Regions from separate parts of the Mumia spirodelae genome, predicted to be linked through region 3. Evidence: predicted binding sites of a transcription regulator. Region 3 holds the regulator's gene; each other region holds the start of a gene.
What was found. The regulator LexA, encoded in region 3, represses DNA repair genes until DNA is damaged. The targets are predictions, from matches to a motif close to TCGAACANNTGTTCGA.

Region 1 (3,830 bases), on a different contig from region 3:
GCAGGCCGGCACGCGTGGTCGCGCCGACGAGCGTGAACTGCGGGATCTGCAGCGGGATGGCCGTCGCGCCCGGCCCCTTGCCGATCACGACGTCGACCCGGAAGTCCTCCATCGCCATGTAGAGGAGCTCCTCGGCCGGCCGCGACATCCGGTGGATCTCGTCGACGAAGAGCACGTCGCCCTCGTTGATGCCGGACAGGATCGCCGCGAGGTCGCCGGCGTGCTGGATGGCGGGCCCGCTGGTCAGGCGCAGCGACGTGCCGAGCTCGGCGGCGATGATCATCGCGAGGGTCGTCTTGCCGAGCCCGGGCGGCCCGGAGAGGAGGACGTGGTCGGGGGTACGACCGCGGGCGCGCGCCGCCGTCAGCATCAGGGCGAGCTGCTCGCGCACGCGTTCCTGACCGATGAGCTCGTCCAGCGAGCGCGGCCGCAGCGCCGCCTCGTACGCCTGCTCGTCGGTGATCGGGTCGGGCCCGACCAGTCGCGACTCGAGCTCGGCGCGCTCGGCCGCCTCGAGCCGGCTGGTGTCCTGGTCCTCCATCCCGCGGCTCCCCTCGCTCATGCCTTCGAGAGCGTACGCAGGGCCGCGCGCAGCAGCTCGGACACGTCGACGGAGCCCCTGCCCTCAGCCTGCTCGGCGGCGATCGGGACCACGGCGACGACGGCCGACTCCGCCTCACGGGCGCTCCACCCGAGACCGACGAGCGCGCCGTGCACCTGGGGACGCCAGTCGGCGTCGGCGGGCGCGGCGGCAGCCGGGGCAGCCTCCGGGGCGCGGGAGGTGAGCGCGGCCGCGCCGAGCCGGTCCTTGAGCTCGAGCACGATCCGCTGCGCCCCCTTGCGGCCGATCCCGGGCACCTTCGTCAGCGCGACGAGGTTCTCGTCGGCGACGGCCCGGCGCAGCCCCTCGGGACCGAGGACGGCGATAATCGCCTGGGCGACCTTCGGCCCCACGCCGCTCGCGGTCTGCGCGAGCTCGAAGGTGTCGCGCTCGTCCTCGTCGGCGAAGCCGTAGAGGGTCATCGAGTCCTCGCGGACGACCAGGCTCGTCGCCACCTGTGCCTGCTCGCCGTGACGGAGGTCGGCCAGGGTGCCGGGCGTGCACTGCACGAGCATCCCCACCCCGCCGACGTCGAGGACGGCGGAGTCCAGGGCGGTGGAGGCGACGGTGCCGCGGACGAAGGCAATCATCGTGCCTTCCTTTCAGGGGATGGGGTGTCGGGAGATCGGCGTGCAGAGGACGTCCGGCCGGGGAGCCCAGGCTGGACCCGCGGGGCTCCCGGGATGCGGGAACGGATCGGCTCGGCGGCCGTACGGAGCGTGGCCGACGGTCGGCGGGCAGCGGCGAGGGCGTCGTCGAGCCGACTCACCGACGTCCCGCGCCAGACGTGGCAGATGGCGAGCGCGAGCGCGTCGGCGGCGTCCGCCGGTCGCGGGGCCTTCTCGAGACCGAGGATGCGGGTCACCATCGCCGTGACCTGCGCCTTGTCGGCGCGGCCGTTGCCGGTGACGGCAGCCTTGACCTCGCTCGGAGTGTGGAGGACGACCGGCAGCCCGTGCCGGGCGGCGACGACCATCGCGACGCCGCTGGCCTGCGCCGTGCCCATCACGGTGGAGACGTTGTTCTGGCTGAAGACGCGCTCGACCGCGACCACGTCCGGCCGGTGGGTCGCGATCGCCTCCGTCAGCGCCTGCTCGATCGCGAGGAGCCGGTGCGCGACGTCGTCGCCTGCAGGCGTCCGGATCACGTCGACGGCGACCGCGCGGAGCGTACGACCGACGCGGCCGTCGACGACCCCGACACCGCACCGGGTCAGGCCGGGGTCGACCCCGAGGACGCGGGTGGTGCCGGTGCTCATGCCACCTCGTCCGTGGCCGCCAGCGAACACATGTTCGACACCCTAGCCGCGCGGCGACCGATCGACGGGACGACGCGCCGGGGACGAGAAGACCCCTCCGCGGGGGCGGCGCGGAGGGGTCTCTCGTCGGGGGTGGACTACTTCTTGAAGGCGTCCTTGACGTTCTCGCCGGCCTGCTTGAGGTCGGACTTGCTCTGGTCGGCCTTGCCCTCGGCCTCCTGGGACTCGTCGCCCCGCGCCTTGCCGGCGGCCTCCTTGGCCTTGCCCTTGAGGTCCTCGCCCGTGTTCTTGAGCTTGTCGTCCAGACCCATCGCAGTCATCTCCTCGAGATCGGTGGAACTTCGCGACAGGCCTGTACCCAGCTGGTCGCCGGTCTAACCGACGAAGTCTCAGGGAGTGCCGCCACCGAGCGGGGCGCCCCCGGCGCCCTGGCCGGGTGCTCCCCAGCCACCGGTCGTGCCAGGACCTGGCTCCGGCTGGTACGGCCTGTGGTCGCGGCCCTGCTCGTCGGAGAACGCCGCGGCACGGATCGCCGCGGCGAGCGCCTCGATCCGCTCCGCCACCGCCTCGCGGCCGTGCGGGGCGGGCTCTGCGTGGATGACCGTGCTGTCGCGCCAGACGACGATCGGTCGTCGACCGAGATCGCCGGTCGGGCTCGGAGTCGTGCCGGCGAGCTCGGGCGCCCACGGGGCGGAGTCGGAGTGGGTCCGCCGCCACGGACGTGCGACCCTCCAGCGGCTGCCACCGGGCGTGACGAGGTCCATACCGCATCCTGGCAGGACCCGGGGTCACACCGGAAGGGGCGACCGCTGCCGGATCAGAAGGCCGGTCACACCCCTCCGAGCGGGCCGAGGCCGCGTCCCAGCGCCTCCCACTCGCTCCTCGCCCGTCCCCAGACACGCGGGTCGCGAGGCGAGCGCGGAGGGTCGTCCACGGTGCCCGCCGCCCACGGAAGGGCGTACAGGCCTTCGGCCAGCTCCTTGATGCGGCGCTCCGTCTCGCGGCGGCCGGCAGGCGCCGGCTCGACGTGCATCACGACGCCGTCGCAGGTGACGACGATCGGGCGGTGTCCGAGGTGGTCGGGCGGAGACTCGGCTCCGTCGACGAGCGCCGGCATCCACGGGACCACCAGATCGTCGTACGGCGGCCGCCGGCGCCGCGAGATCCTCCAGAACGTGCCCCCTGCACGCAGGATGTCCATACGGCGAATCCTGGCACCGCGGAGCGTCAGGCGGAAGGGTCTTTGGCCTGCTGCCAGTCGGGGCCGAGCTGGTAGGGGTCGCCGGTGGTGTCGACCAGCGTGGTCGCCGGACGCTGCCGGATCTCCTCGGCGACGGCCCGGATGCGGGCTCGCGACGCCCGCCACCCCTTCACCCGCTCGGTGCCGACGACGGTGCCTCCGCGGCGGACGACGATCGTCCAACCGACGAACAGCGCACGGGCGAGGACGATGACGGGCAGGAGCAGCAGCAGGATCGCCAGCTCGAGTCCGACGAGGACGAACAGCACGCCGCCGACGACGACCACCGGCAGCACGAAGACGAGCCAGAGCGTCAGCAGGATCGGGTCGTCGGGGACGTAGGAGCCCCCGCCGCCCGGGCTGGGCACGTAGTCGAGCAGGCTCTTGCTGCGCATCCTCCACGGCAGCCACCGCCGCCGCACACGCCAGGTGACGCCGTCGGCGTCGCGTACCTTCACCAGGTTGCTCCGTTCTGCTGGGCGGGGAGACTACCCGAGAGCCGACGGGCCTCGGCGACCTCGTCGGGCGCTCCCGCGTCGCTCGGTGGGCGTCGGCTGGGGTCGGTGGGCGCCGTCAGCCGACCTGCGCCATGACCTCGTCGGAGGCGTCGAAGTTGGCGAAGACGTTCTGGACGTCGTCGCAGTCCTCGAGCGCGTCGATGAGGCGCAGCACCTTGCCGGCGGCGTCCGCGTCGACCTCGACCGTCATCGACGGGACGAACGACGACTCCG
Region 2 (3,830 bases), on a different contig from region 3:
GTCGACGTTGACCGATGCGCACATGCTGCCCAGTGACCCGGGGCACGTTCGTTGGACGAGATGCACAAAAGTCGGGCGACCTGTGCGGTTCGACCCGGCCCGGTGTCCACGTGTGAGAGTGCGGTCTCATAAGATGCGTCCATGGATCTCCCTGCTGTCTCGCAGCTCTGTGCGGAGATCCCTGATGTCTTGAGGTTGTTGCCCCTTCAGGACGCCCCGGACCAGCCTGTGAGTGCGGTCCACGTAAGTGACCTCGCCGACCCCACGCCGTACCTCAGCGGGGGCGAGCTCCTGCTCACGACGGGGCTTTCCCTCCCTCGGAACGAGGCCGGCATCGAGGAGTACGTCGCGCGCCTCTGCGGCGCCGAGGTCGCCGCCCTGGGACTCGGTCTGGGGCCCAGCCTGGAAGGTGTCCCGCTGGCGCTGCGCGAGGTCTGCGCGCGCGCCCGGCTGGCGCTCCTGGTCGTCCCTCCCGAGGGTGCGTTCCTCGACGTGACCAAGGCGTACTGGAAGCTGCGCACCGAGGCCGAGCGCCGCGACCTCGGTGAAGCGGTGATGGCGCACAGCGAGCTCGTCAAGGCGGCGTTCTCCGGCGATCCCGTGTCGGCCACGCTGCGCTCGCTGGCGTACGCGATGCGGGGATGGGCGGCGATGCTCGGCCCGACCGGCGAGGTGGAGCACGTCCATCCCTCCGGCCGCCTGCAGGACGCCGTCGACGTGGCCGCCGAGCTGCGGTCGTCGTCGCGGCAGGCGTCGACCGCGCCGCTCACCCTCGAGCGCGCCGAGGGCTCGTCGATCGGCTACCCGATCACGCTGGGGCAGCGCGTCGTGGGGCACCTCCTCATCGGGACCGAGAACCGGCTCACCGGGACCCAGCACCGCGTCGGGCTCGCAGCGGCGGCCCTGCTGACCCTCGGCACGCTGCGACGCGACCAGGACCAGGCCCGGAGCCAGGGTCACGCGCAGGCCGTGGCGATGCTCGTCGACATGCGGCTGCCCGACGCGGCGGCACGCCTCGCGTCCCGGCTCGACATCGCGATCGCTCACGAGATGCGCATCGTGGTCGTCGAGAGCACCGCCCCCGTGGCCGTGGACCAGGTCGTGCGCGAGTGGTGTCCCGGAGTGGTCGCCGGGTGGCACGACCCGGACGCGCTGTGGTTCCTGGCTCCGAGCGAGAAGCCCGACGCCGCTCGGCTGGGCACCGCGTTGCGGCAGGTCGACCCGAACGTCGTCTCCCTGGTCTCCGAGGCGGTCCCGCTCGATCGGGTCCACGACGTCCGGGTCGGTCTGCAGCGGCTGCTCGACGGCCTGGCCCGCGGGAGCACGCGCGTCCTCGAGAAGCGGTCCTTGCGGACCTCCGGTCTCGACCACGCCTTGCGTCGCCTCGGGGACTACGGACGGGCGGACCTGACGGGAGCGGTGGCCGCGTACCTGCGCAACTGGGGTCAGTGGGAGCCGGCGTCGCGCGAGCTCGGCGTCCACCGCAACACGCTGCGCCACCGGATCGCTCGTGCGCACTCGGTCCTCGGGCTGGATCTGAACGACCCCGACGTGGCTGCCGAGCTCTGGCTCCTCCTGCGCCGCGACGGCCTCGCCTGACGCGCTGCCCGTGTGCGCCGGGCGCTCCTCGACGCTCGACTCGAGGAGAGTGCGCAGCCGGGGGGTCGCCGCCGATGCGGTCGATCCCGGCCAGCCGGTCGCTCACCATCGTCGCTCTTGTGCTCGAACAGATGATCGAATACGATGTATCCATGTTTGAAGCCGTGCTCGTCGATGCGCTGGGCGACGCTGTCGTCGCGCTCGCTGGGACCTCGCTCGAGCTCGCTACGAACGCGGAGAAGGCCTCGCTCATCCGCGCGGTGCAGACGGCGCAGGACCTCCTCGACGGGGTCAAGGCGGAGGCCATGTCGTCGTTCGCGGCGAGCGGGGGACCGGAGGACGACGGGGCACCCACGGTCAAGGCGTGGGCTCGTCGCGAGCTCAACCTCTCGTCGGCGGAGGCGGGGAGGCTGGTGACGGCCGGCCGGACGATGCGGACGCTCCCACCGCTCCGGGAGGCCTTGAACGCCGGTCGTGTCCGCCTCGACCACGTCCACGAGTTCTCGACCGGGCTCAAGAAGGGCGGCGAGGAGATCATCACGCTCGGCACCGACTACCTCGTCTCCGTCGCCGAGTCGCACGAGCCGCCCGCGCTGCGCGAGGAGATCCGGTCGTGGATCGACGCGATCCACCCCGACAGCCTCGACGAGGCCTACATCCGTGGCATGGACAAGCGTGACCTGCAGGTGAGCAGGGTGGGCGACGGGTTCGTCGTCGACGGGTTCCTCGACGTCACGACCGGTGCCAAGCTCAAGACGGTGCTCGACTCTCTGGGCCGTGCCACCGGCCGTGACGACCGCCGGGCGCCGTCAGAGCGCCGGGTCGCGGGGTTGGAGGCCCTGCTCGACACGGTGCTCGATCACGGGTTGCCGACGCGCAAGGGCATCCGTCCTCAGCTGCAGGTGACCGTCGATCTCGACCGGCTTCAGGGTCGGCCTGGTGCGGAGCCGGCGCGGCTGGAGGGCTGGGGCGTCATCGGCGACCGTCTCCTCGGGTCGATGCTGTGCGACAGCGACGTCACCGGGATCCTGACGGCCGGATTCACCACCGGCGCCCTGCCCCAGGCCGCGGTCCTCAACGTCGGACGCAGCGAGCGGCTCGCCACGCTCCCGCAACGCAAGGCGATCCTCGCCCGGCAGGAGGGGCGCTGCGCCAACCCGGGCTGCAGCAACGTCTCCCTCGAGATCCACCACCTCGACTGGTGGGCGCGTGACCTGGGGTCGACCGACCTCGACACGCTCGTCGGACTGTGCGCCCGCTGCCACCACCTCGTGCACGCGGGACGGCTGCACGCCCGCTCGGCCGGAGACGGCACGACGCTCTTCACCCTCGCCGGCGGCACGCCGCTCCCGGACGAACGCCGCACGGCTCGACATCTCGCGCGACAACGGCTCCGCATCCTGCGCGACCTGCTCGCAGGTCCGGCCAACGGCGCGCGTCCTGCTGCCCGAGCGCCTGCGCCCGCGCCGGCGACCGCACCTGCCCCCGCGGCGGCGACACAGTCCGCGGCCGGCGTCGACGTGGACTGGGACGACGAGGCGCTCGTGGACTGGTCCGTGCTGCTCGAGCTCGAGCGTCAGCAGCTCCAGGTCGTGTGACGTCGAAGGCATCGGTGCCTGGTCGCGGGGTACCCGTCAGGCGAGCGCCGGAGGGAGGCCCTGCCGATGCCGACGAACCTTCCGCTCGCGGACTACGACCAGTTGACGCCGAGCGCGATCACGGTCCGGCTGCGCGCGCTGGGGATCGACGGCGTCATCGCACTCCTCGACCACGAGCAGCACCACGCGGCGCGTCCGACCGTGTGCCAGATCCTCGAGCACCGCATCGACACCCTTGCGCGAGCGCGCCGAGGCTAGGGCTTCCGACGCGTCGCCGTCTCCACGATCTGGTACGCGATCTGGCGCGCCTTGACGTTGCGGTCGTTGCTGAGGGCCACGATGTGACGCCACGCGAGGTCCGCGTCGAGACCGAGCTCAGCCATCACGATGCCCTTCGCCTGGTCGATCACGGCGCGGGACTCCAGCGCACGGTCCATGTTGCGCGACATCCGGTCGAGCTCGTCCATGAGATCCAGCTCGACGAGGACCGCGGAGAGCGTCACCGCGAGGACCTCGACGGCCTCCGGAGCGACGTCGTCGGCGCGATAGACCGTGAGGACGCCCGTCGTCTTGCCCGTCGGGACCAGCGGACACGCGATCACCGACGTGGACCCGCGCCCGGGAAGGTCGCGC
Region 3 (3,830 bases):
AACGCGCGGGCGACGCAGCTGCGTGACGGCGTCGACGCGCTCGCCGAGGAGCTCGCCGCCGACGGGCGGACGCACGAGTCCGGCGCTCCCCTGCTCCACGTCACGAACCCGACGCAGGCCAACGTGGTCTTCCCGACGCTCCCCCGCTCAGTCGCGGACGCCGTGCGGGCGGAGCACCCGTTCTACGACTGGCGCCCCGGCGCGCACCCCGACCTCGTCGAGTCGCGCTGGATGTGCTCGTGGGACACCACCGAGGACGACGTCGACGCGTTCCTCGCGGCCTTGCGCAAGGCGTTCGGATGACGCTGCCCCGTGTCGAGATCACGTACTGCACGATGTGCCAGTGGTTGCTCCGCGCGGGCTGGATGGCGCAGGAGCTGCTGAGCACCTTCGGCACGGAGCTCGGCGCCGTCACGCTCGTGCCGAGCACCGGGGGCGTCTTCCGGATCACCGTCGACGGCGACGTCGTGTGGGACCGCTCGATCGACGGCGGCTTCCCGGACGCCGCCGAGCTCAAGCGCAGGGTCCGTGACCGCATCGACCCGGATCGACCGCTCGGCCACGCGGACCGTACGCCGGACGCGCCGGAGGTGGACGCGTGACCGTGCCGCCCTTCCCCCGGCTGCGCGAGGACGTCCGCTGGTCGGTCGAGATCCGCGACGCCGACTCCGACGCCGTCCTGGTCGCCCTCGAGTCGGAGCTCGTCCTGCCGACGGCGAGCATCGGCAAGCTGGTGCTGCTCGTGGAGGCGGCGCACCAGATCGCCACGGAGCGGCTGGACCCGGCGGAGCCGCTCGCCCGTACGGAGGAGGACTGGGTCGCCGACTCGGGCCTCTGGTATCGGCTCGCCACCGACACCCTGCCCGTCGCGGACGTCTGCAGCCTGGTCGGAGCGGTCAGCGACAACCTGGCCACCAACGTGCTGCTGCGCCGGGTCGGACTGGACGCGGTGACAGCGACGGCGGCGCGGATCGGGATGGAGCGCAGCCGCCTGCTCGACCGGGTGCGCGACGACCGCGGTCCCGAGCACCCGCCGACGCTGTCCGTCGGGTGCGCCACCGATCTCGCACACTTCTGCGCGCGGCTGCACCGCCGCGAGATCGTGTCACCCGCGGTCAGCGAGAGCGTCAGCGGCTGGCTCAGCGCCAACGCCGACCTGTCGATGGTCGCCGGCGCCTTCGGCCTCGACCCGCTCGCGCACGCGGAGCCGGACCGCGGCTTCGTCCTCTGGAACAAGACCGGCACGATCTCCACCGTGCGCGCCGACGTCGGGCTCGTGTCCGGCCCCGCCCGCACCCTCGCGTACGCGGTCGTCGCGGAGTGGGACGAGGACGCAGATCCCGGCCTGCGGGACGACGTCCTGCGCGACATGCGCGCGGCCGGCCGGTGGCTCCGGGAGGTGTCCGCGGCAGCGGACGGGGTCGGAGCCGCGGCTCAGTAGATCGGGACGTAGATGGTCTCGCCCGCGCCGATCTCCCCGGCGCTCGGGAGCGCGTTGAGGTCGGCGATGTCCTGCACGGTCTCGCGGATGTCGCCCGTGGGGTTGGCGTCGGCGGCGAGGTCCCACACCGTCTCGCCCGGCTGCACGGTCACGGGCCGGCTCGGAACGGGCTCCCCCTTCTCCGAGGTGGCGATGACCTGCGTGCCCAGACCGACGGTCAGACCGCCGAAGGCCAGCAGCGCCACCAGGAACACCACGAACCGCCCCCGGCGCGTCAGCCGGTAGCCCGAGCGCCCCCGCGTCCTGTCGACGGGCTGCCGCTGCGCACGAGGACGCGGCGGGGTGGTCGGACGCTGGCCGTCGCGCAATCCTCGGCCCGCGGGGTGTCGCTCGACGGAGCGCATCAGCGGGGTGTCGATCACGACCACGGTGCGGTCGACGGGGTGCTCGAGGGTGCTGCGGACGGTGCTCATCGTGTCCTCCATGTCTCGGACTCGTACGGCCTGTCCGACCGAGGCGAGGCGGCTGATCAGCTCGTGGATCCGAACTCGGAGCCGAACACGCGTTCGATCGAACATGCGTACGAACTTAATCACACCCACTGACAGAAACGGAAGCATCCGTTCGAACAAACTTTCGACGTGTCGCGCCGACCTGCGACGACACGCGGGTCGAACATATGTTTGATCGTGTCGCCGCCCAGGTCTAGGGTCAGGGCCATGACCAGAGCCGAGGTTTCCGAGCTTCCCGACGGACCGCCGGACGCGAGCGGACTGACCCCGCGTCAGCGCCGCGTCCTCGAGATCATCCGCGAGTCCATCGAGCAGCGCGGCTACCCGCCGAGCATGCGCGAGATCGGCGCCGCGGTCGGTCTCGCGAGCGTCTCGTCCGTCGCGCACCAGCTCAAGGTCCTCGAGCGCAACGGCTTCGTCCGGCGCGACCCCAACCGGCCGCGCGCGATCGAGGTCTTCCTCCCCGACGTGCTCGCGGCACGGCGCTCCATCGGCGACGCCCTCGACTTCGGCTTCGACGAGACCGGCGCCGGCGACTCGCGGCCCGCTCCGGCGTACGTTCCGGTCGTCGGCCGCATCGCCGCCGGTGGCCCGATCCTCGCCGAGGAGCGGGTCGAAGAGGTCATGCCGCTCCCCCGCACCCTCGTCGGCGAGGGCACGCTGTTCATGCTCGAGGTGCGCGGCGACTCGATGCTCGAGGCGGCGATCTGCGACGGCGACTACGTCGTGGTCCGCCAGCAGCCGACCGCCGAGAACGGCGAGATCGTCGCCGCCCTGCTCGACGGGGAGGCGACCGTCAAGACGCTCCAGCGCAAGGACGGCAAGGTGTGGCTGCTGCCGCACAACCCGGCGTACGACCCGATCGACGGCACCGACGCCACGATTCTCGGCAAGGTCACCACAGTCATGCGGCGCGTCTGACCCCACGCACCGTGTGCGCACGGGCGCGAGAGCCCCTCGGTCTCGCGCCCGTGCGAGCGCTCTGACTCAGCCGCATCCGGGCGCGATCGCGGCGGACCGGCTGGGGTACCCCACCGAACCCCCACTGACCCGACCGTGCTCGGTCGGGTCAGTTCTCCGTCGCTGGGGTACCCGCGCCGCGCGCGCCGCAGCTCAGTCCGCGCTCGCCGCCGCGTCCAGCCGCCGCAAGGCCCCGAGCACGAGGTCGCGGTCGACCGTGCGCCACATCGGCGGCATCGACGACGCGAGAAACCCGCCGTAGCGGGCGGTCGCGAGCCGCGAGTCCAGCACCGCCACCACGCCCTTGTCGTCGGCGCGTCGGATGAGGCGACCGGCTCCCTGGGCGAGCAGCAGCGCCGCGTGCGTCGCCGCAACCTGCATGAAGCCGTTGCCGCCGTGCCGCTCCACCAGCCGCTGGCGGGCACTCATCAGCGGGTCGTCGGGGCGCGGGAACGGGATGCGGTCGATGATGACCAGCTGGCACGTCTCCCCCGGCAGGTCGATGCCCTGCCACAGGCTCAAGGTCCCGAAGAGGCACGTCCGCGGGTCCTCGACGAACCGGCGCGCGAGCTCGGGCAGCTGCGCGTCGCCCTGGCACAGCACCTCCAGGTCGGGCATCCGCTCGCGTACGGCCTCCGTCGCCGCCTCCGCACCCCGGCGCGACGAGAACAGGCCGAGGGTCCGTCCACCGGCCGCCGTGACCAGGTCGACGATCTCGTCGAGCGCCGCAGCGCTCATGCCGTCGCGTCCCGGCGGAGGGAGGTGCCGCGCGACGTAGAGCATGCCCTGCTTCGCGTAGTCGAACGGCGACCCCACGTCGACGGCCCTCCAGGTGTACGACGCCGGTGGCCGGTCGCTGTCGTCCTCGGCGCCGCCGTCCCTGTCCGCCCGCGACCCGTTGTCCGTCCGCGCGCCGT

Region 1: a site for LexA is predicted at 1,882-1,897, ahead of ruvC (crossover junction endodeoxyribonuclease RuvC). Genes of this name have one in related genera too.
Region 2: a site for LexA is predicted at 1,723-1,738, ahead of ACQSSQ_RS21320 (HNH endonuclease signature motif containing protein). Genes of this name have one in related genera too.

What each region holds. Positions count from the first base shown of each region.
Region 1 covers NZ_JBODSD010000001.1:1,819,455-1,823,284, reverse strand. The annotation lists gene ruvB (Holliday junction branch migration DNA helicase RuvB) at 1-562, opposite strand, end outside; gene ruvA (Holliday junction branch migration protein RuvA) at 559-1,191, opposite strand; gene ruvC (crossover junction endodeoxyribonuclease RuvC) at 1,188-1,859, opposite strand; gene ACQSSQ_RS08885 (CsbD family protein) at 1,997-2,170, opposite strand; gene ACQSSQ_RS08880 (hypothetical protein) at 2,249-2,623, opposite strand; gene ACQSSQ_RS08875 (hypothetical protein) at 2,689-3,060, opposite strand; gene ACQSSQ_RS08870 (hypothetical protein) at 3,087-3,557, opposite strand; gene ACQSSQ_RS08865 (YebC/PmpR family DNA-binding transcriptional regulator) at 3,673-3,830, opposite strand, start outside.
Region 2 covers NZ_JBODSD010000005.1:248,586-252,415, reverse strand. The annotation lists gene ACQSSQ_RS21325 (PucR family transcriptional regulator) at 142-1,599, shown strand; gene ACQSSQ_RS21320 (HNH endonuclease signature motif containing protein) at 1,752-3,197, shown strand; gene ACQSSQ_RS21315 (DUF8129 domain-containing protein) at 3,264-3,455, shown strand; gene ACQSSQ_RS21310 (GAF and ANTAR domain-containing protein) at 3,452-3,830, opposite strand, start outside.
Region 3 covers NZ_JBODSD010000004.1:101,355-105,184, forward strand. The annotation lists gene ACQSSQ_RS18435 (threonine aldolase family protein) at 1-303, shown strand, start outside; gene ACQSSQ_RS18440 (Rdx family protein) at 300-602, shown strand; gene ACQSSQ_RS18445 (serine hydrolase) at 599-1,441, shown strand; gene ACQSSQ_RS18450 (LysM peptidoglycan-binding domain-containing protein) at 1,435-1,914, opposite strand; gene lexA (transcriptional repressor LexA) at 2,161-2,874, shown strand; gene ACQSSQ_RS18460 (ATP-dependent DNA helicase) at 3,067-3,830, opposite strand, start outside.